Regions from separate parts of the Paracoccus sp. TOH genome, predicted to be linked through region 1. Evidence: riboswitches for the same ligand, from Rfam matches in the RefSeq annotation. Region 1 holds a riboswitch; each other region holds the start of a gene.
The links. Region 1 has a riboswitch for cobalamin ahead of nrdH (glutaredoxin-like protein NrdH). Riboswitches for the same ligand answer to the same signal wherever they lie in the genome.
Positions count from the first base shown of each region.

Region 2: linked by a shared signal. The riboswitch ahead of NBE95_RS11500 (TonB-dependent receptor) and the one ahead of nrdH (glutaredoxin-like protein NrdH) in region 1 are both predicted to bind cobalamin.
Region 3: linked by a shared signal. The riboswitch ahead of NBE95_RS18065 (ABC transporter substrate-binding protein) and the one ahead of nrdH (glutaredoxin-like protein NrdH) in region 1 are both predicted to bind cobalamin.

Region 1 covers NZ_CP098362.1:621,396-628,657, forward strand. The annotation lists gene NBE95_RS20050 (C4-dicarboxylate transporter DctA) at 160-1,479, shown strand; gene NBE95_RS20055 (LysR substrate-binding domain-containing protein) at 1,584-2,486, opposite strand; gene NBE95_RS20060 (YeiH family protein) at 2,589-3,608, shown strand; gene NBE95_RS20065 (DUF6635 family protein) at 3,676-4,506, shown strand; gene NBE95_RS20070 (hypothetical protein) at 4,503-4,769, opposite strand; cobalamin riboswitch at 4,936-5,120, shown strand; gene nrdH (glutaredoxin-like protein NrdH) at 5,211-5,432, shown strand; gene nrdI (class Ib ribonucleoside-diphosphate reductase assembly flavoprotein NrdI) at 5,459-5,866, shown strand; gene nrdE (class 1b ribonucleoside-diphosphate reductase subunit alpha) at 5,848-7,262, shown strand, end outside.
Region 2 covers NZ_CP098361.1:178,512-185,773, reverse strand. The annotation lists gene NBE95_RS11500 (TonB-dependent receptor) at 1-1,849, opposite strand, end outside; cobalamin riboswitch at 1,985-2,197, opposite strand; gene NBE95_RS11495 (PLP-dependent aminotransferase family protein) at 2,360-3,646, opposite strand; gene NBE95_RS11490 (Lrp/AsnC family transcriptional regulator) at 3,774-4,220, shown strand; gene NBE95_RS11485 (bile acid:sodium symporter family protein) at 4,297-5,262, shown strand; gene NBE95_RS11480 (nucleobase:cation symporter-2 family protein) at 5,284-6,756, opposite strand; gene NBE95_RS11475 (sulfotransferase) at 6,952-7,262, opposite strand, start outside.
Region 3 covers NZ_CP098362.1:197,807-205,068, forward strand. The annotation lists gene NBE95_RS18040 (hypothetical protein) at 1-459, opposite strand, end outside; gene NBE95_RS18045 (cupin domain-containing protein) at 487-921, opposite strand; gene NBE95_RS18050 (gamma-glutamylcyclotransferase) at 1,416-2,117, shown strand; gene NBE95_RS18055 (DCC1-like thiol-disulfide oxidoreductase family protein) at 2,161-2,616, opposite strand; gene NBE95_RS18060 (DUF1127 domain-containing protein) at 2,754-2,948, opposite strand; cobalamin riboswitch at 3,140-3,339, shown strand; gene NBE95_RS18065 (ABC transporter substrate-binding protein) at 3,507-4,517, shown strand; gene NBE95_RS18070 (iron ABC transporter permease) at 4,514-5,572, shown strand; gene NBE95_RS18075 (ABC transporter ATP-binding protein) at 5,569-6,336, shown strand; gene NBE95_RS18080 (alpha/beta hydrolase) at 6,524-7,262, opposite strand, start outside.

The DNA of each region.
Region 1 (7,262 bases):
TCAGCGGCAAATCAATATTAGACACCGATATGCCATTGGCAACAATCTTCGGCATGAAGGGCCAGCCGCGACCGCGCGCCGCCGATGCGGGAGGAGACGCATCGCCAGACCGCCAGGCCGCGACCCGGCCCTTCCGTCACAGGGAGGAACGGAAAACACATGCCGAATTGGTCCAGGTCCTTGTTTGGACAGGTTTGCGTCGCGCTGGTGCTGGGGGTGATCGCCGGCTTCTTCGCGCCCGAATTCGCCGCCAAGATGAAACCGCTGGGGGACGGGTTCATCAAGCTGATCAAGATGCTGATCCCCGTCATCGTGTTCTGCGTCGTGGTGCATGGCATCGCCGGCGCGGGCGACCTGAAAAAGGTCGGCAAGGTCGGCATCCGCGCCATCATCTATTTCGAGATCATCACCACCATCGCCCTGGCGCTTGGCATCGCCATCGCCTATCTGTTCGGGCCCGGCCACGGCATGAACATCGACGTGAGCCAGCTCGACGCCTCGGCATTGTCGGCCTATGTCGACCGCGCGCATGAGGTCAGCAGCGGCGGCACCGTCGAGTTCCTGATGAAGCTGATCCCGACCACGATGATCAGCGGCTTCGCCCAGGGCGACGTGCTGCAGGTGCTGCTGGTCGCGATCCTGTTCGGCTGCGCCCTGTCGCTGGTGGGCGAGCGCGGCAAGCCGCTGCTGCACATGATCGAGCTGACGGGGGACGTCACCTTCAAGATCATGGGCTTCATCGTCCGGCTGGCGCCGCTGGGTGTCTTTGGCGCCATCGCCTTCACCGTCGGGCAATACGGCATCGGCTCGCTGGCGCAGCTGGGCTCGCTGGTCGCGTTGTTCTACGTCACCATCGCCATCTTCGTCTTCGTGGTGCTGGGCTTCGTGATGCGGCTGGCCGGCTTCAGCATCTTCAAGCTGCTGCGCTACCTGCGCACCGAGATCAGCATCGTCGCCGGCACCGCCTCGAGCGATTCGGTGCTGCCGCAGACCATGCGCAAGCTCGAACATCTGGGCATCAAGGACTCGACCGTGGGCCTGGTGGTGCCGACGGGCTATTCCTTCAATCTCGACGCCTTCTCGATCTATCTGACGCTGGCGGCGGTGTTCATCGCCCAGGCGACCAACACGCCGCTGTCCACCATGGACCTGCTGGCCATCCTGGGCGTGGCGCTGGTGACGTCCAAGGGCGCGCATGGGGTGCCGGGCTCGGCCATCGTGATCCTGGCCGCAACGCTGGCCGCGATCCCGGCCATTCCCGCCATCGGCCTGGTGCTGGTGCTGTCGGTGGACTGGTTCATGGGCATCGCCCGGGCGCTGGGGAACTACCTGGGCAATTGCGTCGCCACCGTGGTCGTCGCCTCCTGGGTGGGGGACATCGACCGCGACCGCGCCCGGCGCATCCTTGACGGCGAGGACATGCCGGCGCTGGACGTGCTGCAGCAGGACGCCCCGCTGTCGCAGCCCCAGCACGGCTGACGAAGTCGCCTCGCGGGTCCGGCCGGTTCTGCGCGACAGCGCCGGCCGGCCCCGCCGAGAAGACGGCCTGCGCCTTCCCTCCCGGTGGCGCAGGTCTTTTCGCGTCAGGGCAGCCCGGCCGCGAAGCCTTCGTCGGTCAGGATGCCGATCAGCGCCTGCACCGCCCGCGTGCGATAGCGCCGCGGATTGGTCAGCAGCGAGAAGGGCCGCTCGGCCCCGTCCAGCGGCAGGGTGCGGATCCAGCCCGAGGCGGCCGGCCGCGCCACCGCGCGCTGCGACAGCGCCGCCAAGCACTGGCTGGCGGCCACGGCGCCCAGCACCGCCTCGTTCGAGGGCAATTCCAGCGCCACCGGCAGCGCGGCCACGGAAAGCCCCTGCCCGCCCAGCCAGGCCTCGAATTCCGAGCGCGTGCCCGAGCCCGGCTCGCGCAACACCCAGCTTTGCGCGGCCAGCGCGGCCGGCGGCGGCGCGTCGCGCCCGACCCAGGGATGCCCGGCGCCCATGACCAGCACCAGCCGGTCGCGCGCCACCACCTGCCGGTGCAGCTCGCCATGCGCCACCGCCCCCTCGACGAGCCCCAGATCGGCGCCGCCCTCCTGCACCGCATCGGCGACCTGGGTGGTGTTGCTGACCGTCAGGCGCAGTTCGATCCCCGGATGCATCTCGCGCAGCGCCACCAGCCGCGGCGGCAGCCAGTAGCTGGCGACGGTCTGGCTGGCATGGACCCGCAAGCGCCCGCGCGGCTCGCGCGCCAGATCCTCCAGCACCATCTCGGCGGTCTCGGCGCGGTCCAGCACGGCGCGGGCCTCGGCCATGAAGGCCTCGCCCGTCTCGGTCAGCACGATGCGCCGCCCCACCCGGTCGAAGAACCGCACGCGATGCCGCGCCTCGAGCGCCGAGACAGCGGCGCTGACCGCCGATTGCGTCAGGTTCAACGCCTCGGCCGCGCGGGTGACATGCTGGCGTTCGGCCACGGCCAGGAAGATGCGGAGCTGTTCCAGGGTCATGCGCCATTCATAAGAAAAATCGAACGATATGGCAAATACAATGCGATGGATTGAACGTCACATCAGGATCATGTTCCGCATCACAGACAAAGGAGCGAAACCATGTCCTCGACCGATCAGGGTCAGCAAAATTCCCCTGCCATCACCGGCTGGCTGGGCGCCATCCTGCCGGGGCTGGGACTGACTTTCGCCATCGCCGTGGCGGCGACGGCGGTGCAGCGGGTCTCGGGCATCCCGGCGCTCAGCCCGCTGGTGGTGGCGATGGTGCTGGGCATGATGCTGCGCAACCTGCTGGGCACGCCCGCAGCGGCGCGACCGGGCATCGCCTTTTCGCTGCGCCGGGTGCTGCGCTTTGCCATCGTGCTGCTGGGCTTCCAACTGACGCTGGAACAGCTGCGCGCGGTCGGCCTGCCGGGGCTGGCGGTGATCTCGATGACGCTGGCCGCCACCTTCGTCTTTACCAAATGGGCCGGGCGGGCGCTGGGGGTCGAGGCGCGGCTGGCCGAGCTGATCGCGGCCGGCACCTCGGTCTGCGGCGCCTCGGCGGTGATCGCCACCAACACCGTCACCCGCGGCTCGGACGAGGACGTGGCCTATGCCATCGCCTGCGTGACGGTCTTCGGTTCGCTCTCGATGCTGGCCATGCCGGTGCTGGGCGAAATGCTGGCGATGGGCCCGGCGCATTACGGCATCTGGGTCGGCGCGACCGTGCACGAGGTGGCGCAGGTGGTCGGCACCGGTTTCCAGCACGGCGCCGAGGCCGGGCAGGCCGCCACCGTCGCCAAGCTCAGCCGGGTCATCATGCTGGCGCCGCTGATCCTGGGGCTGGGCGCGCTGGCCCGGCGGCGCGGCGGCGAGGCGCATGGCGCGGCGCCGACCCCCTGGTTCGTGCTGGGCTTCGTCGCGGTCGTGCTGCTGAACAGCGCCCTGCCGTTGCCCGAAGCGTTGCAGGCCGAGGTCGTCCGCCTGACCGCCTTCCTGCTGACCATGGCGCTGGCCGCGATGGGGCTGGAGACCGACATCCGCAAGCTGCGCGCCAAGGGCATCCGGCCGCTGGCGCTTGGCGCGCTGGCCTGGCTGTTCATCTCGACCCTGGGCCTCGGGCTGGTGACGCTGATCTGAGTCTTCGGCATTGAGCGGCCCGGCCGCGATGCCTAGATTGGGCGCGATCCTTCGAGGGACCGCGCCCATGGCCTTGCAGCCCGCCGACACCCGCCCGCTGACCCGGCGCGAGACCGAGGTCCGCCGCTTCGTCCGCGCCCGCTATGGTCTGCGCGGCACGCTGGCGCTGCATCGCCATGCCCTTGGCCCCGACCTGCTGCGCGCACCGGTCAACGTCATGCTGTCGCCGCTGTTCCTGCTGGTGCGGCTGGTCGCGCCGCTGTTGCGGCGCATCGGGCTGGTCCGGGCCGGCGACTGGCTGGCGCGCCGGCAGATCTTCCTGACCTCCGACGTGGCGCAGCGGATCGAGGCGGATCTGGCCGGCTTCATCGACGACCTGGCGGAACAGGACCTGGCCCCCAGGGCGCCGCCCGAGACCGTGGCCCGCGCCGTCTCGGACTATGCCGAGACCCGCAACGCGGTCTCCGAGATCACCACCTCACTGCTGGTTCTGCTTTCGGGGCTTCTGCTGTTCCACCGCGCCACGCCCGGGGTGATCTCGCTGGCCGGGCCGATCGCGCAGCTGCGGGCGCAGACGCAGGCGGTCGAGGATTTCGCGCTGGGAAGCTGGGCCGGGCGCATGTGGTATGGCGCCTTCCCGCGCGAGCTGTCCACCGTCGAGGTGGTGCTGACCGGCGTGGTTCTGGCCATGCTCGCCTCGGTCCTGACCACCTTTGCCGGGCTGGTCGCCGATCCGGTGCAGACGATGACCGGCACCCATCGCCGCCGCATCATGCGGCTGCTGCAGCGGCTGGACCGCGCCGGCACCGCGCCGGCACTGGAGCGCGAGCATCTTCTGGCGCGGCTGGGCGACCTGTCGGATGCGGCGATCAGCCTGTGGCGCAGCTTCCGGGGCTAGGTCTTGCAGATCGAATTGCCGCCGCCATCCGCCAGCATGGCGCTGCCGGCCACAAAGCTGGCGTGATCCGCCAGCCCGGACCAGCGCCCGGGCATGCCTGGCGCGGTGCCCGCGCCGGCCAGCATCCCGGCCGCGCCGCCCGCCGCCACGATCCGCGCGACGCGATCCCGCAACCGTTTCTCGCGCCGGGCAGCAAGGCCCAGCCGCGGCCCTGACGCGCTGGAGGCTCCGGCGTCGATGATGGTCTTGTCTTGCAGCGGCATAGGTCGTCCCTGCCGGCGATCGGCCCGGAATCCGGCGGGACAATCTCCGCCCGGAGCCCCGTTTCTTGCCGCCGAAACCCCAGGCCGGGAATCCGGTCTCTACCAGATATTTGGGGATACTTCGCCTTTCCCACTAGATATGGATTGACCGGCCGTTCCGGCCATGGCTTATTGGCGGGGTCATGGTCAACCCGGAGCGATCCGGGGACGAAGAGGGAAGCCGGTGCGAATCCGGCACTGCCCCCGCAGCTGTAAGCGGAGAGCGACGTTGGAGCACCACTGGGCAACCGGGAAGGCCAGCCGAGCCGAGACCTGCGAGTCAGAAGACCTGCCATGACGCGACAGGACGAAACCGCGCGGCGGGCGCGGGCCGGACCGGTTCGGAGGGGCGCTGCCTTCGGCCGCGGCCTGCCTTTGCCGCGACCATGAAGGAGCAGAGGCATGACCATCACCGTTTATTCCAAGCCCGCCTGCGTGCAATGCACCGCCACCACCCGCGCCCTGGACGCGCGCGGCCTGGATTATCACCTGGTCGACCTGACCGAGGATGACGCGGCGATGGAACTGGTCACTTCGCTGGGTTATCGTCAGGCGCCGGTCGTCGTCGCCGGCGAGGCGCATTGGGCCGGTTTCCGCCCCGACATGATCGGCCGGCTGTCGTAAGGACCGTGGACGGGTCCGGGGTCAGGCTGGTCTATTATTCCTCGGCCTCGGGGAACACGGCGCGTTTCGTGGCGCGGCTCGGCTGGTCGGCCGGGCGCATCCCGCTCTCGCCCCGCGACGCGATGCCGGCGCCCGTCCTGCCCTATGTGCTGATCTGCCCGACCTATGCCGACGGTACGGGTCGGGGCGCGGTGCCGAAACAGGTGATCCGCTTTCTCAACGACCCGGGCAGCCGGGGGTTGCTGCGCGGCGTCATCGCCGCCGGCAACCGGAATTTCGGCGCCACCTATGCCTTGGCCGGTCGGGTGATTTCTGACAAGTGCAACGTTCCCGTGCTGTATCGATTCGAGCTGGCGGGGACTGATCTGGACATTTCCCGCGTTCGGGCGGGGCTGCATGAATTCTGGGGGACGGAATGCTTGACGATGGCGTAAAGGCCGAGCTGGACTATCACGCGCTGAACGCGATGCTGAACCTTTACGACGGCGAGGGGAAGATCCGCTTCGACGCCGACCGCAAGGCCGCGCGGCAGTATTTCCTGCAGCACGTCAATCAGAACACCGTCTTCTTCCACAACCTCGACGAGAAGCTGCGCTATCTGGTCGACGAGGGCTATTACGAGCCCGAGGTGCTGGACCAGTATTCCAAGAACTTTCAGCGCGCGATCTGGGATGCCGCCTATCAGAAGAAGTTCCGTTTCCCGACCTTCCTGGGCGCGTTCAAATATTACACCAGCTACACGCTGAAGACCCGCGACGGCCAGCGCTACCTGGAACGCTACGAGGACCGCGTGGTCATGGTCGCCCTGACACTGGCGCGCGGCGACGAGGGCCTCGCCATGCGGTTCATGGATGAAATGCTCTCCGGCCGTTTCCAGCCGGCGACGCCCACGTTCCTCAATGCCGGCAAGAAATCGCGCGGCGAGCTGATCTCGTGCTTCCTGCTGCGGCTTGAAGACAACATGGAGAGTATCGGCCGCTCGATCAACTCGGCGCTGCAGCTGTCGAAACGCGGCGGCGGCGTGGCGCTGATGCTGACCAACCTGCGCGAGGCCGGGGCGCCGATCAAGGGCATCGAGAACCAGTCCTCGGGCGTCATCCCGGTGATGAAGCTCCTAGAGGATTCGTTCAGCTATGCCAACCAGCTGGGCGCGCGGCAGGGCGCCGGCGCCGTCTATCTGAACGCGCATCACCCCGACATCCTGCGCTTCCTGGACACCAAGCGCGAGAATGCCGACGAGAAGATCCGCATCAAGACGCTGAGCCTGGGCGTGGTGATCCCCGACGTGACCTTCGAACTGGCCAAGAAGAACGCCGACATGTACCTGTTTTCGCCCCACGACGTCGAGCGGGTCTATGGCATGCCCTTCTCGGAAATTTCGGTCACCGAGAAATATGCCGAGATGGTCGACGACAAACGCATCAGGAAGAAGAAGATCAACGCGCGAGAGTTCTTCCAGACCATCGCCGAGATCCAGTTCGAAAGCGGCTATCCCTATATCATGTTCGAGGACACGGTGAACCGCGCCAATCCCGTGCATGGCCGCATCAGCATGTCGAACCTGTGCAGCGAGATCCTGCAGGTGAACGAGGCGAGCGCGTTCAACGAGGATCTGAGCTATGCCCACTTGGGCACTGATATTTCGTGCAATCTCGGCTCGCTGAACATCGCCGCGACCATGGACGGGCCGGATTTCGGCGCCACGGTCGAGGCGGCGATCCGGGCGCTGACCGCGGTGTCGGAAATGTCCTCGATCGACTCGGTCCCCTCGATCCGCCGCGGCAATGACGAGGCGCATGCCGTCGGTCTTGGCCAGATGAACCTGCACGG
Region 2 (7,262 bases), on a different replicon from region 1:
AATCCTCGTCGAACAGGTTCACGACGCGGCCGGTCAGCCGGACATTCCCGGTCAGGTCATAGCCGGCGGCCAGGTTCACGGTCACGTAATCGGGCAGTTCGGTGGTGGCCGGAAGGTCGGGCCAGGCGGTGTTGAACCATTCCTCGTCGTAATTGCCGGCGACATAGCGCAGATCGGCCGTGACCGTGCCGCGACCCTGCGCGAAATCGCCCGTGGCGCGCAGCCCCAGCCGGTGGCGCGGCTGGCGGGTGATGGGCGTGTCGTTCTCGGTGCGGGCATCGGTATAGGTATAGGTTGCGCCCAGCCGCAGCCAGTCCGCCGCTTCGTATTCCAGATCGATCTCGAAACCCTTGCGGGTGCTGGTGCCGGCGACGTTCACCGAGGTTTCGCCGGCCCCGGCGATCATGTCCTCGACCTTGCTGGTGAACAGGGTCGCGCCGAGCTGGCCGCGGCCGGCGGCGAAGTCCAGATCGGCGCCGATTTCATAGCTGCGGCTGGTTTCGGGGGTCAGGTCCGGGTTGCCGTGATAGGTGCCGGGCGTATAGCCGTAAAGCTGGAACATGTCGGGATTGACGGTGGCCTCTCCGGCCGCGGCGCGCAGGCGCAGGTCGCGCCCGGGCAGTTGCCAGGCGCCGGCGATGTTCCAGGTGGTCGCGTCGCGGAAATCCTCGTTGAAATCCCGCCGCAGCCCGGCCTGGACGCCGATGCCGTTGTCGAACTGCCCCTGATATTCCAACGCGACCGATTTGGTGTCGCGTTCAAACCGGCCGCCGGGTGCAAAGAAACTTTCGTAGCTTTCGCGCTTCTTCTGCAGGGCCAGGTTCAGCTTCTGCGCGGCGTCGCGGGCATGGCCGCCGTCCAGCGCCCAGGTAGCGGTATATCGGAAATCCCGCAGCCGCGAGGCATCGTCATAATCGGGCACGCCGGCGTCGAAATGATCGGTGGTCTGGTTCATCCCCCCGATGAAGAATCGGTTCAGCAACCGGCCAGCCAGTGCCTCGGCCTCGAGCCAGAGCGAGCCGTAGGTTTCATTCCGGTCCGCGGTGTGCGGCGTGTCGATCACGTAGTCGTCGGGAGAATCGACCAGATCGAACCGGGATGCGTCATAGCCGTATTCCTGCCAGCTGCGCCGCAGGGTGAAGCCGGCGGTCACCGCCTCGCTGATGGTATAGGAACCGCTGAGGGTCAGGGTCTCGCGATCGTTGAACTCGGTATCGCCGCCCGGCGTGCGCGAGGCGTCCTCGCCATCGGTATGGCGCGTCGCGGCCGAGAAGCTGATCTGGCCGCGCTCGCCCATGGCGCGGACATAGGCGCTGGCGGCGCGGGTGGCCTGGCCACCGATCTCGACCCCGCCGCCATAGCTGAGTCCCGGGGCGGCGGCGCGGCGGGTGGTGATCGAGATCACCCCGGCGGCGGCATTGGCGCCGTAGATCGTCGATTGCGGGCCGCGCAGCACCTCGATGCGCTCGATATCCTCGGTCAGCAGGCCGCTGAACACATAGTCGCCGCTGCCGGGGGCATTGGCCTCGACCCCGTCGATCAGCACCAGCACATGGTTGGATTCCCCGCCGCGGATGCGGACCTTGGTCAGCGTCTCGCCGGTCGAGGTGACGGCCAGGCCGGGCAGGTCGCGCAGCGCGTCCTGGACGGTGACGAAACCGCGCGCCTGCAGATCCTCGGCGGTCAGGATGCTGTGGGCGCGGCCATAGGCGCTTTCCACGACCGGCGACAGGCCGCCGGACAGCACGACCGTATCCAGCATCACCGGCTGCTGCGCGTCCTGGCCCAGGGCGGCGGCGGGCAGGAGCAGGGCGGTGGCGGCAAGCAGGGAAACCCGGGTTCTGAACATTCCAAAGCCTTTCCAGCGCGGGGCTTGGCCCGCGATTTGCAGAACTGTCCTGCGGAAAGGCCAAGGGCAGCCCGGCCGCAGCACGGAGACTGTCACCTCTGCGGAACGGCCGCTTTCCGGGCGCGCCCCGCGCCGGGAATGGGTGATCGCTGCGGCAGGTCTCCTGGCTTGCGGATCATTGCTCGGGCCGGCCTTCCCGGGATGCCCCCAGTGGCGCCTGCGGCCTTCGCTCACCGCATACAGTTGCGGGGGCAGCCCCGGCCTTGCCCGGTCCGCGTCGCGGCCCAAGGCGCACCGATGTTCCCTTTTCATCCGGCAGCGCCGGAAACCGTAGCGGCCCCGCATTGCCGCAGCGCAGCCCGTCCTGTCAAGCGCGCCGTGCCGCTGCCGGTTGCCGGCCGGGGGCCGGCCGGGGCGCGGCAAAGGCCCCGTGCCCCGGAAAATACCGATCTGGCCGCAGCTTTTCCCGCCCGGACCCGCCGCCCCGGCGACGGCCCGCCGGCGGCTGCGTCATTCCGCCGCTGCCAGCGTGGCGCGGATCGCCCGGGCCAGCCGGCGGCAGCCTTCCTCCAGCGCCTCGGGCGGGTTGAGGGTGAAGTTGATCCGCAGCGAGCGGCGGTCCTGGCCCTGGGGGTCGAAGACGCTCGAGGGCGAGATGCAGACGCCATGCGCCAGCCCCGCCTGCAGCAGCCGGTCGGTATCCAGCCGCGGGTCGCGGGCCGTGGCCCAGACGAACATGCCGCCCGACGGCACCTGCCAGTCCAGATCGCCCGCCAGATGTTCGCGCATCGCCGCGCAAAGCGCGTCGCGGCGCGCGCGGTAAAGCGACAGGATCGCGGGCCGGATCCGCTCGGTCATGCCGCCTTCCAGCGCCCGCAGCGCCAGCATCTGCGACAGCCCGCTTGTGCACATGTCCGAGCCCTGCTTGGCGGTGGCCAGCGCCGCGATCATCGCGGGCGCCGCGACCACCCAGCCGATGCGCAGGCCGGGGGTCAGTTCCTTGGACAGCGAGCCCATGTAGACCACCGGCCCGGCATAGGGCCCGGGATGGCCGGCCGCCGAGAGGTCGAGCAGCCGGGGCAGTGGCGCGCCCTCGTAATAAAGCACGCCATAAGGGTCGTCCTCGATCAGCCAGGTGCCGGTTTCATGGGCGGCGGCGACCAGCGCCTGCCGCTCGGGCAGCGAGACCAGCCGGCCGCTGGGATTCGAGAAATTCGGCACGGTATAGGCGAACTGCGCGCCCTGCATCGCGGCGCGCGGGTCGTGGTCGTTGCGCTCGATCCGCATCGGGCGATAGCGCGGCGCATGCGGCCGCCAGGCGTCCAGCGCCCCCAGATAGGCCGGGCTCTGCGCGGCGACCGTGCCGCCGGGCTGCAGCAGCACCTTTCCCACCAGCTCCAGCGCCTGCATCCCGCCGGTGGTGATCAGCACGTTGTCGCGGGTCAGCCGCAGGTCGGGGGTCGAACACCGCGCCGCGATCAGCTCGCGCAGGGCCGGCAGGCCGGGGATCGGGCCATAGCCCAGGGATTCGGCCGGGTGGCTGCGGATCACCTCGGCGGCCAGGTCGGCCAGCTCCTCGACCGGCCAGAGCGAGGGTTCGGGCAGGCCGCCGCCCAGATTGATCAGATCCGGGATCTGCCCGGCGGCCAGAAAGACCGAGGTCACGTCATTGGTCTGCGCGAGCCATGGCGCAAAGCCGCGGCGGCTGGCGGCCTGCGGCTGGGCCGGGGCGATGGGGGCGTCGGGCGCGGCGGCATGGGGGGCAGGGGTATGGGGGGCAGGGGCATGTGCGGGCATGGCATCCTCGTGATCCTCGGCAGAGGATAACCGCGCCGACGGCGGATGTCCCTGCAAAGAGTCGCGAGATACTTCCCCTTTGCGCTGCAACTCCCTATGAATTGCCATTATCCTGGCGGGATTCACCATGACCGAGCTTGACGCGATCGACCATCGCATCCTGACCCATCTGCGGGCCGAGGGGCGGATCTCGATCCTCGACCTGGCCGAGCGGGTCGGCCTGTCGCCCACCCCCTGCGGCCGACGGGTCAGGCGGCTGGAGGAGGCGGGCGTCATCAAGGGCTATGCCGCGCGGATCGACCCGCAGGCGCTGGGGCTGGCCATCAGCGTGCTGATCGCCGTCCGGCTGGCCCGGACCGGGCCCGAGGACAATGCCGGCTTCCTGGCCGCGCTGCGCGACCGGCCCGAGGTGGCCGAGTGCTTCCTGGTGACCGGCAACAATATCGACTACATGCTGCGGGTGCAGGTCCGCGACATCGACGCGCTCGGTACCTTCATCCGCGACGTGCTGCAGCGTATTCCCGCGGTGGGCGAGACCTCGACCATGGTGATCCTGAAACAGGGGCTGGACTGAGCGGCCCTGGCCGGCCCGGCTCGCTTGTATCCGCCGGCCATGTGTATCAGAACCGCGGCCAGTCGGGAGGATCGCGATGAACGCTTTGAAAAGGATCGGCATCGACACCTACATGCTGCTGCTGCTCGGCATGGTCCTGCTTGGCCTGCTGCTGCCGGCGCGCGGCATGGCGGCCGAGGCCCTGCGCATCGCGACCTTCTGGGCGGTGACGCTGCTGTTCTTCCTTTATGGCGCCAAGCTGGACCCGGCCTCGGTGCGGGCCGGGCTGCTGAACTGGCGGCTGCAGGGTCTGACCTTCGGCGCCACCTATGCGCTGTTCCCGCTGCTGGGCCTGCTCCTGGCCGCGGCTTTCGGCGGCGTGCTGGGACCGGAGCTGACCCTGGGGCTGCTGTTCCTGGCGGTGCTGCCCTCGACGGTGCAAAGCTCGATCGCCTTCACCTCGATGGCCGGGGGCAATGTGCCGGCGGCGATCTGCGCGGCCTCGCTGTCGAACATGGCCGGGGTGGTGCTGACGCCGCTGCTGGTGACGCGCATCCTGCATCAGGAAGGCGGCGGGGTCAGCCTGGACGCCGTCGAAAAGATCGCCCTCCAGATTCTTTTGCCCTTCGTGGCCGGCCAGTTGCTGCGGCCCTGGATCGGCGGCTTCGTCCAGCGCCACCGGCTGCTGACCATGGTGGTGGACCGCGGCTCGATCCTGCTGATCGTCTATTCGGCCTTCGGCGCGGGCACCGTCGCGGGCATCTGGTCCTCGATCCCGGCCCCAGGGCTGGTGCTGTGCTTCCTGGTGGTCAGCCTGTTCCTGGCGCTGGCCATGGCGATCATGCTGGGGGCGGGGCGGCTGTTCCGCCTGCCGCCCGAGGATCGGGCGGTGCTGTTCTTCTGCGGCTCGACCAAGAGCCTGGCCAGCGGCCTGCCCATCGCGACGGCGATCTTTCCGGCGGCGACCGTCGGCGTCACCGTGCTGCCGGTGATGATCTATCACATGATCCAGCTGCTGGTCTGCTCGGCCATCGCGCAAAGGCAGGCCCGCGCCCGGATGTGAGCGCGGGACCGGCCCCGGGGATCAGTGGCCCCCGGCCCGGATCAGCGGCACCTCGTTGCCCTCTGCGTCGAACAGCTTGCCGTCGGCATAGTAATCGCCATCGCGGAGCTGGGCGATATCCGCATAGCGGATCGTCCGTTCCGAGGCGGCGCCGAAGACCGAGGGCTGGTCGGAATTGCCGGCCGTCAGGTGGTTGAACAGCAGGTTCAGCGTGATCGCCATCAGCGCCGAGGAACTGATGCCGGAATGGAAGATGGTCTCGACCCAGGCCGGGAACTGGTCGTAGAAGCTGGGGATGACGATCGGGATGGTGCCGAAGCCGATCGAGCTGGCGACGATGATCAGGTTCATGTTGTTGGCGTAATCCACCCGCGACAGGGTGCGGATGCCGCTGGCCGCGACCGTGCCGAACAGCACGATGCCGGCCCCGCCCAGCACCGGGCTGGGGATCGCCGCGACCACCCGGCCCATGACCGGCAGCAGCCCCAGCGCCACCAGGATCAGCCCGCCGGTCGCCACCACATAGCGGCTCTTGACCCCGGTGACCGCGACCAGGCCGACATTCTGGGCAAAGGCGCTTTGCGTGAACGAGCCGAAGAAGGGCGCGAGCATGCTCGACAGCATGTCGGCGCGCAGGCCGTCGCCCAGGCGCCGCGAATCCACCTTGGTCTCGACGATCTCGCCCACCGCGAAGATGTCGGCCGAGGTTTCGACCAGCGTCACCAGGATGACGATGAACATCGAGATGATCGCCGCGACCCCGAAGGTCGGATAGCCGAAATGGAAGATCTGCGGCAGGGCGAAGACCGGCCCCTCGGCCACGCGCGAGAAATCGGTCATGCCGAAGGCATAGGCGATGACGGTGCCGATCACCAGGGCCAGCAGGATCGACAGCCGCGAGATCGCCGCATTGCCCACCTTGCTGAGCAAAAGCACGATCAGCATGGTCACCCCGGCCAGCAGGATATTGGCCTGGCTGCCGTAATCGGCGGCGGCGCGGTTGCCGCCCATGGCCCAGGATCCCGCCACCGGCATCAGCGTCAGGCCGATGGTGGTGATGACGATGCCGGCCACCAGCGGCGGAAAGAAGCGCGTGATGCGCGAAAAGACCGGCGTGATCAGCAGTCCCAGAAACGACGAGGCGATCACCGCGCCGAAGATCGCCTGGATGCCGCCATTGCCCGAAATGGCGATCATCGTCGCCACCCCGGCGAAGGATACGCCCTGTACCAGCGGCAGCTGGCAGCCGAAGAAGGGCAGGCCGATGGTCTGCAGCAGCGTCGCCGCGCCGCCGGCGAACAGCGATGCGGTGATCAGCAGCCCGATCTCGGCCGGCGACAGCCCGGCGGCCTGGCCGACGATCAGGGGCACGGCGACGATGCCGCCATACATGGTCAGGATATGCTGGAAGCCATAGGCCAGATTGGCGAAAGGCCCCAGCTTCTCATCCTCGGGCCGGCTTGATTCGGTTGTCGGATATGTGGTTGACTCCACGGACATCTCCCCCTCTCTCCGCGCGCAGGCTCTCCTCCTGCGGGATCGGGCGGAACTTATCGGCAGAAACCGGGAGCAACTTTAACAGAAAGCTATAAGCTGAGTTGAGGATTGGTATAAAACACGCCGATCCTGCCGGTCTTGTGCCTTGGGCGATCATCGCGGCGGTGTCGGCGCGAGATCTGCAAGACGCCCCTAGTGCTTCAGGCTGCGTGCCAGCACGGCCTTGACCGCAGCGGGATCCATCGGCTCGCCCAGGAAATCGTGCATCGCGCGGATATGCTCGGGGTCCGAGACCAGTCTTTCGTAATCCAGCATCATCGTGCAATCGGGATGCTCGGCGATATAATCCGCGAACAGCCGCTCGGCCAGCCGCAGCTGGGAAAAGACCTGTTCCCGCGGCTGCTTGGCCCACCAGCTGGACCTGGCGACCGCCTCGTGGTTGCGGCGCTGGAACAGGAAGCGCGTCTTGGGAAACGCCGCCCGCATGATGTCGAGATGGTGGC
Region 3 (7,262 bases), 230 kb from region 1:
GCCGTCCCAGCCCTCGCTGGGCAGATAGGAGGCGTAGTCCTGGCGCACGGCCTCCAGGTTTTCGGGCGCCAGCGGATCGGCGCCGGGGGCCAGGCCCTTGGCGCCGGGCTTGAGATATTCGCGGATGGTGCCGTTTTCCTGCACCCGCCACAGCCCATGCTTGCCCTCGCCGATCATCGTCAGCACCTGCTCGGCGACGGTGACGAAGCGATAGGTGTAGTTGGTGCTCATGTAGCCGATATAGACCGGCAGATGCGGGATCTGCGAATGGGTCCGCGACGGCCGGCCGGTACCGAGCAGCTTCGACTGCCCGTCATCGGCCTTGATCGACTGGTCGGCGGTATAGAAGAACGGGTCGCCCTGCGTCAGGTCGCCCAGGTTGAGCCTTTCCTCGGCAGCGGCCGCGCCCGCGATCAGCGCGACCGCCACGGGGATCATCCCCGTGCTGATCTTTTTCATTTTTTCCTCCCCTTTCCGATCCCGCGCCTAGGCGGTGTCGCGCAGGCGTGCGCCGCAGACGTAAGCCTTGCCGGCGGTCTTGGTGGTGAATGTCACCTTGGCGCCCTTGGGCAGCAGAAGCACATCGCCCGCGGTCGCGTCGAAGCTGTTCGTGCCATCCGAAACCGTGATCTCCCCTTCCAGGATCAGCTTGGTCTCGTCGTAATCATAAGTATAGACCAGCGGCTCGGCCGAGGCTTCCAGCCGGAAGAAGCCGCAGGTGATCGGCTTGTCGGGATTGTCCGAACCGACCACGTCCTGAAGGAAGGCGTTCACGCCGGGCGTCTCCATGGGCGCGATCTCCATCGACTGGGCATCGTCGATATGGGTGATCTGGGCAGCGTCCTCGGCGCTGACCATGCCGCCCAGCCACATCGACACGGTCGCGATGGCCATACCCGCAGCCCGAGTGAATTGCGTCATCTTGCTCTCCTCCTGCATGACGTTTCCGGGCTTCAGACTAACATCGGCGCGCCGCCCCCCGCATGACAGAGAACCCCTAATCCGAAACGGTGATCCCGGGGGAAGCATCGGCCGGCGGTGAAGGCGCGCGCCGGAACATGGCCGCACCGGCCCGAGGTTTTTCCTCGGCAACCGAAACGGGGGCCGCCGTGACGGACGCATGATTCTGCCATCCGCTGCCCCGAGATCCAGCGTCGGGGCGATTCCCGCTCCGGCCTGGCCGACGGTCGAGGTGACCGAGGTGCAGACCGGCCCGATGCGACAATGGCGCAACGGGCGCGGCTGTGCGGCCGGCTTCTGGACATGTCCCCGCCGGGCATGCCGGCGACCGCGCCGAAATCCCGCGAAAGACCCTTGCAGGGCGCGGCATAGGGCATCGCGGTTTCGGGGTTGACCCGTCCCTTGCCGGCGGAAACCTTGCGGGGGTGGATTCGTCACCGCCCGCAGGAGAGCCCATGACCACTTGCCGCCCCATCGCGCTGTCCGACGATCATGTCGCCCGCGTGGCCGCGGCCGAGGGACCGCTGCACGACCCGCGCTGGCGGATGCTCGAGGATGACGATCTGGACCTTCTGGCCGACCGGCTGACGCGCGGGCGGCCGCGGCCGATCCCAGTCTTCGCCTATGGCTCGCTGATCTGGAACCCCGGCTTTGCCGTCGGCGCCCGCCGCCGCGCCACCGCGCTTGGCTGGCATCGCAGCTTCTCGATCTCGCTCGAACATTTCCGCGGCACCCCGGACCGGCCGGGGCTGATGCTCGCCCTTGCCTCGGGCGGCTGCTGCGACGGGTTGGTGCTGGACATCGCCCCGGGAACCGAGACGCAATCGCTGCGCGCCATCCTGCGGCGCGAGCTGGTCGCCCATGAACTCGCGGCCAATGCCTGCTGGATCGAGGTCGAGACCGAACGCGGGCGCGAACCGGCCCTGACCTTCTATGCCGATCCGGTCGGCACGCAGCTTGCCGAACTGACCGTCGAGGAACAGGCCCGGCGGCTGGCCCGTGCGGCCGGGGCGGCCGGGTCCGGCGCGGAATACCTGCTGCGCACGGTCCGGGGTCTGGCGGAACACGGCATCCATGACGATTACATCTGGACGCTGCAGCAACTGGTGGCCGAGGAAATAGATGCGGCACCGGGCAAGGCCCGGCGCGGCGAATGACGGCCGGCTCCCGGCCCTCCTTGCTCCTCCGGGGCGGAGACCGTCAGCGAAGCAGTCGCCGCTGGAAGGCCGGATCGGGCAGGGCGCACATGTCCGACCTGCCGAACAGCCGGTAACGGTTGCGCGCGACGCGCCGGTAAAGCCAGTTGCGCAGCCCGCGCGGCAGCAGGCGCAGCGGCGCGGCCAGCCGGCCGGCTCCGCCCAGCCGCCGCCCGGCATGGATCAGCGCGTCGCAATCGGAATGGGCGATGCCATCCTCGATGAACAGCCAGCTCGGGGGATCTTCCGCATCCAGCCCGTAATGCCGCAGCAGCGCCGCCCCGAGCGGCGTCTGGACCGGACATATCCGCACGTCTCCCGAGCGGTCCATACGATGGATCATCCGCGCCCCCCAACTGCAAAGCGCGCATTCCGCATCCATCACGGCCAGCGGTGCGGAATCGTCGAAGCCCGGCACCAGCGGGTCGTCGCGAAAGGAATGGGAACGGGCCGCGGTCATGCCGCCAGCATCAGGCAAGGGCGGCGGCCGGGCAAGCCCAATCGCCCGCCGGCGGGCGATCTGCGCCCGGGCCGGGCCGGCGGACATGAAAAAACCCCGAGGCATCGCCGCGGGGTCCGTTCATCGCCGGCTACGCCTCAGGCGCGGCGGGCAATCCGCTCGATATCGCCGCGGGTCAGGCCGATATCGTCAAGCTCGCGATCGGTCAGCAGGTTCAGCTCGCGGCGGGTGATGCGGGCGTTGTTCCAGCCGGCAACCGTGGCGGTCACACGCGCAACGATGCGGCCCAAGCCACCGGCAGCGGGGTTATGGCTCATTTCGACAGCGGACATCTTGGCACCTTTTTCATCTTGCCCGTTCAGCGGGCCTGTTTCGGACAGGACGGATATAGGCCGCGACAGCCGGCGGCAGTAGCCATGCCCGTGGCAAACCCGCCATGCGTTCTGCGCTGCAGCATGAGCGGCGGGCGGGAAGCCGCACGGCGGTTCGGCGGACGATACGGCTTGCCATCGGCCGGCGGGCGGGCTAGTCCGACATCGTCGGTTTCCGCAAGGAATTGAAAGGGAATCCGCCGCCGGACCTGTCCGGCGAACCGGAACTGCCCCCGCAACTGTAGGCGGCAAGGGATTTCGCGACGACGCCACTGTGGCAACCGCCATGGGAAGGCCGCGACGCCCCGATGACCCGCCAGTCAGGAGACCTGCCGACGTCAATCTCAACCCAGCCCGGGCGGGGTGCCCGGGGAGGTGCCGGATGAATTTTGCCCCGAGGTGCCTTGCCGCACCGGTTCCAGCCAGCCGCCGCGACCGCCTTCGGGGCGGGGCGCCGGCCGGTCTTGGGCCGCGCTCTCCCCTCCTGTCTTCGGCTGCCGTCATCATCGGAGACATGCCATGTTCGTCCGCTTCCTGACCGCCGCGCTGCTTTGCGCGACCGGCTTCGCGCCGCCCGTCACAGCCGGGGCGCAATACCCGCTGAAGCTGCAGAATTGCGGGGTCGATCTGACCTTCGACCAGGCGCCCGACAGCGCCGTCACCCTGGGTCAGGCCGCGACCGAGATCCTGTATTCGCTGGGACTGGCCGAGAAGGTGACCGCCACCTCGGTCTGGTTCACCGAAGTCCTGCCCGAATTTCGCGACACGAATGCCGGGATCGAGCGGCTGGCCGACAACGACCCGAGCTTCGAATCGGTGGTGGCGAGGAAGCCCGGCCTCGTCGCCGCGCAATACGAATGGCATGTCGGCCCGCAGGGCATCGTCGCCACGCGCGAACAATTCGCCGATGTCGGCATCCCGACCTATGTCCTGCCCGCCGACTGCTGGCACAAGGACAATGCCAGCGGCTCTGACGGCACCCGCTCGACCATGTTCGAGATGCAGTCGGTCTATGCCGGCGTCAACGAGCTGGGCCGCATCTTCGACGTGCCCGAGCGGGCCGAGGCGCTGGTGGCGCAGCTGCAGGCGCGCGAGGCGGCGGCCAGCGACAAGGCGAAGGCGCTGAACCTGCAGGACGCCTCGGCGGTATTCTGGTTCTCCTCGGCGGAAATGGATGTCGATCCTTATGTCGCCGGGCGCAAGGGACCGCCCGGCTACCTGATGGCGAAGCTGGGGCTGAGAAACATCGTCGAAAGCGACGAGGAATGGCCGGCCATCAGCTGGGAGACCATCGCGCGGGCCAACCCGTCGATCATCGTCATCGCCCGGATGGACCGTCGCCGGTACGAGGCCGACGATCACGAGAAGAAGATCGCCTTCCTGAAATCCGATCCGGTCACCCGCCAGATGGATGCGGTCGAAAACGACAGGATCGTGATCCTGGACGCCCATGCGATGGATCCCTCGATCCGCAACATCGCCGCGCTCGAGACGCTGGCCGCGGCGCTGCCGGTGCTTGGGCTGCGATGACCGAGACGGCGACCCTTGCCGGCCGGCTTCGGGTCCGGCCCCACCTCTGGCTTCTCGTCTGGCGCGGGGCCTTCGGGCTGGGCCTGCTGCTGGCGGCGATCCTGGCCGGGGTCGTCATCGGCGAGACGCCGCTGCCGGTTGCGACGGTGACGGCGGAGCTTGCCAACAAGCTCGGGGGGGCCGGGTTTCCGGTCGATCCCATCGACGCGGCCATCGTCTGGAACTACCGGATACCGCGCATCCTGGTCGCCGCCGCCTGCGGGGCGGGGCTGGCGCTGTCGGGCGTGGTGCTGCAGGCGCTGATCCGCAACGCCCTTGCCGATCCCTACCTGCTGGGCGTCTCGGCCGGGGCCTCCACCGGCGCGGTGGCGGTGGCGATCCTGGGGGTCGGCGGCGGGACGCTGGGGCTTTCGACCGGCGCCTTCATCGGCGCGCTGCTGGCTTTCGCACTGGTCTCGACCCTGGCGCGGGCCGCGGGCGGCGGGTCGGCGCAACTGGTTCTGGCCGGAATCGCCGGGTCGCAGCTTTTCAACGCGCTGACCAGCTTCTTCATCGCCAAATCCGCCAATGCCGAACAGGCGCGCGGGATCATGTTCTGGCTTCTGGGCAACCTGTCCGGCGTACGCTGGCCCGACGTCGCGCTGGCCGGGCCGGTCGCGCTGGCGGGGTTCCTGGCCTGCTGCTGGCACATCCGCGCGCTGGACGGCTTTGCCTTCGGCGCGCAATCCGCGGCGGCGCTTGGCATCCCGGTCCGCTGGGTGCAGGCGGTGCTGATCGGGGCAATCACGCTGATGACGGCGGTGATGGTCAGCCTTGTCGGCTCCATCGGCTTCGTCGGCCTTGTCATCCCCCATGCCGTGCGCCTTGCGGTCGGGCCTCGGCATGGCCGTTTGGTGCCCTGGTCGGCATTGGCCGGGGCGGTGTTCCTGATCGTCGCCGACATCGCCTCGCGGATGTTGATCCCCGGGCAGGTGGTGTCGATCGGCGTCGTCACCGCCTTGGTCGGCGCGCCGGGCTTCGCCCTGATCCTGATCCGCAGCCGGAGACGGGGATGAGACTGTCCACCACCGCCCTGGGCTGGAAGGCCGGGCCGCGCCGCATCGTCGAGGACGTGACGCTTGAGATCGCGTCAGGCGAGACCTTCGGCCTGATCGGCCCCAACGGCTCGGGCAAGTCGACGCTGCTGCGGCTGATCGCCGGGCTGCTGCCGCGCGCCGAGGGCGAGGTGCGGCTGGACGGCACATCGCTGTCCCGGCTGTCCCGGCGGCAGATCGCCCGTCGCATCGCCCTGGTCGAACAGCAGGCCGATACCGACGAGTCGCTCTCTGTCCGCGCTGCCGTCGAGCTGGGCCGCACCCCATGGCTGTCGGCGCTGCAGCCGCTTGGCGCGGCGGATGCGCAGATCGTCGATCAGGCGCTGGCCGCGGTCGGCATGGCCCAGATGACCGGCGCGCATTGGCCCACCCTGTCGGGGGGCGAGCGCCAGCGCGTGCATATCGCCCGCGCCCTGGCGCAGCGCCCCCGGCTTCTGCTGCTGGACGAGCCGACCAACCATCTGGACATCCACCACCAGCTTGCGCTGCTGCGGCTGGTGGACCGCCTGCCGGTGACGGTGATCCTGGCGCTGCACGACCTGAACCAGGCCATGGGCTGCGACCGGTTGGGGGTGATGGCGGACGGGCGCCTGATCGCCTGCGGCCGGCCCCGGGATGTGCTGACCCCTGCCCGCCTGGCCCGGACCTTCCGCGTCGGCGCGACGGCCCTGACCGACCCGGCCGACCACGCCACTCTGCTTCGCTTTCGCTGCCTCGAAGAATAGCGGCGGACCCCGCGTGCCGCGCCGCTGCATTCATCAGGCGCGGATGTTCAACCGCAAGGGAAGCGGGTTCCTCCTTTGCGGCCCGCGCCGCATCGCGTCAGAATGACGCCGCGCTGCCAGCAGGCAGTCTGCAGTCTGCCGGGGGCTTCGGCACGTTTCAGGCCCGGTTCAGCGCCCTGCGCCCCCCTCACCGGCCCAGCCGGGCCAGCGCGGTCAGTTGCGCGCCGGCCGGGTCGGCAAGGTCGTCCAGCACCTGGAAATGGTCGCAACCGGCAACATGCAGCAGCGCCGCCGGCTGGCCCGCCCGCCGGCAGGCCGCGGCGTAATCGTCGGATTGCCGCATCAGTTCGGGCAGCTCCCCGGCCCCGACCGCGACCAGCGTCGGCGCGCCGGCAGCGATGTGGCGCTGCGGGCTGCAGGCGGCGATCTCGGCCGGGGTCAGTTGCAGCTTGTCGTTCAGCGCCCCCAGGCCGATGGGCTCAAGATCGAACAGGCCGCTGATCGCCAGCACCGAGCCCACCGCCGGGTGGCCGCGATGCATGGCGGCCAGGTGCCCGCCGGCGGAATGCCCGGCCAGGCAGAGCGGCCGCCCGGCAATCCGGGGCGCCAGATGATCGAGCAGGCGCCCGATCTCGGCCACGATCTGCGTCATCGGGGCCTCGGGCGCCAGCGTGTATTCGGCCAGGATCACGTCATGGCCGCGCGCCATCGGCCCGGCGGCGCAAAAGGCGAAATCCTCCTTGACGCAGCTTTGCCAATAGCCGCCGTGGATGAAGACGAAGACCGGCGCATCCGGCCTGCCGCAGGACAACCAGTCGTAGGTCTGGCGCGCGCCGGGGCCGTAATGCAGGTCGCGCCGGCAATCCTGCTCGGCATAGAGGGCGGCGCTGCGGGCGCGGAAGTCCCGCATCAGCCCCGGAAAATCC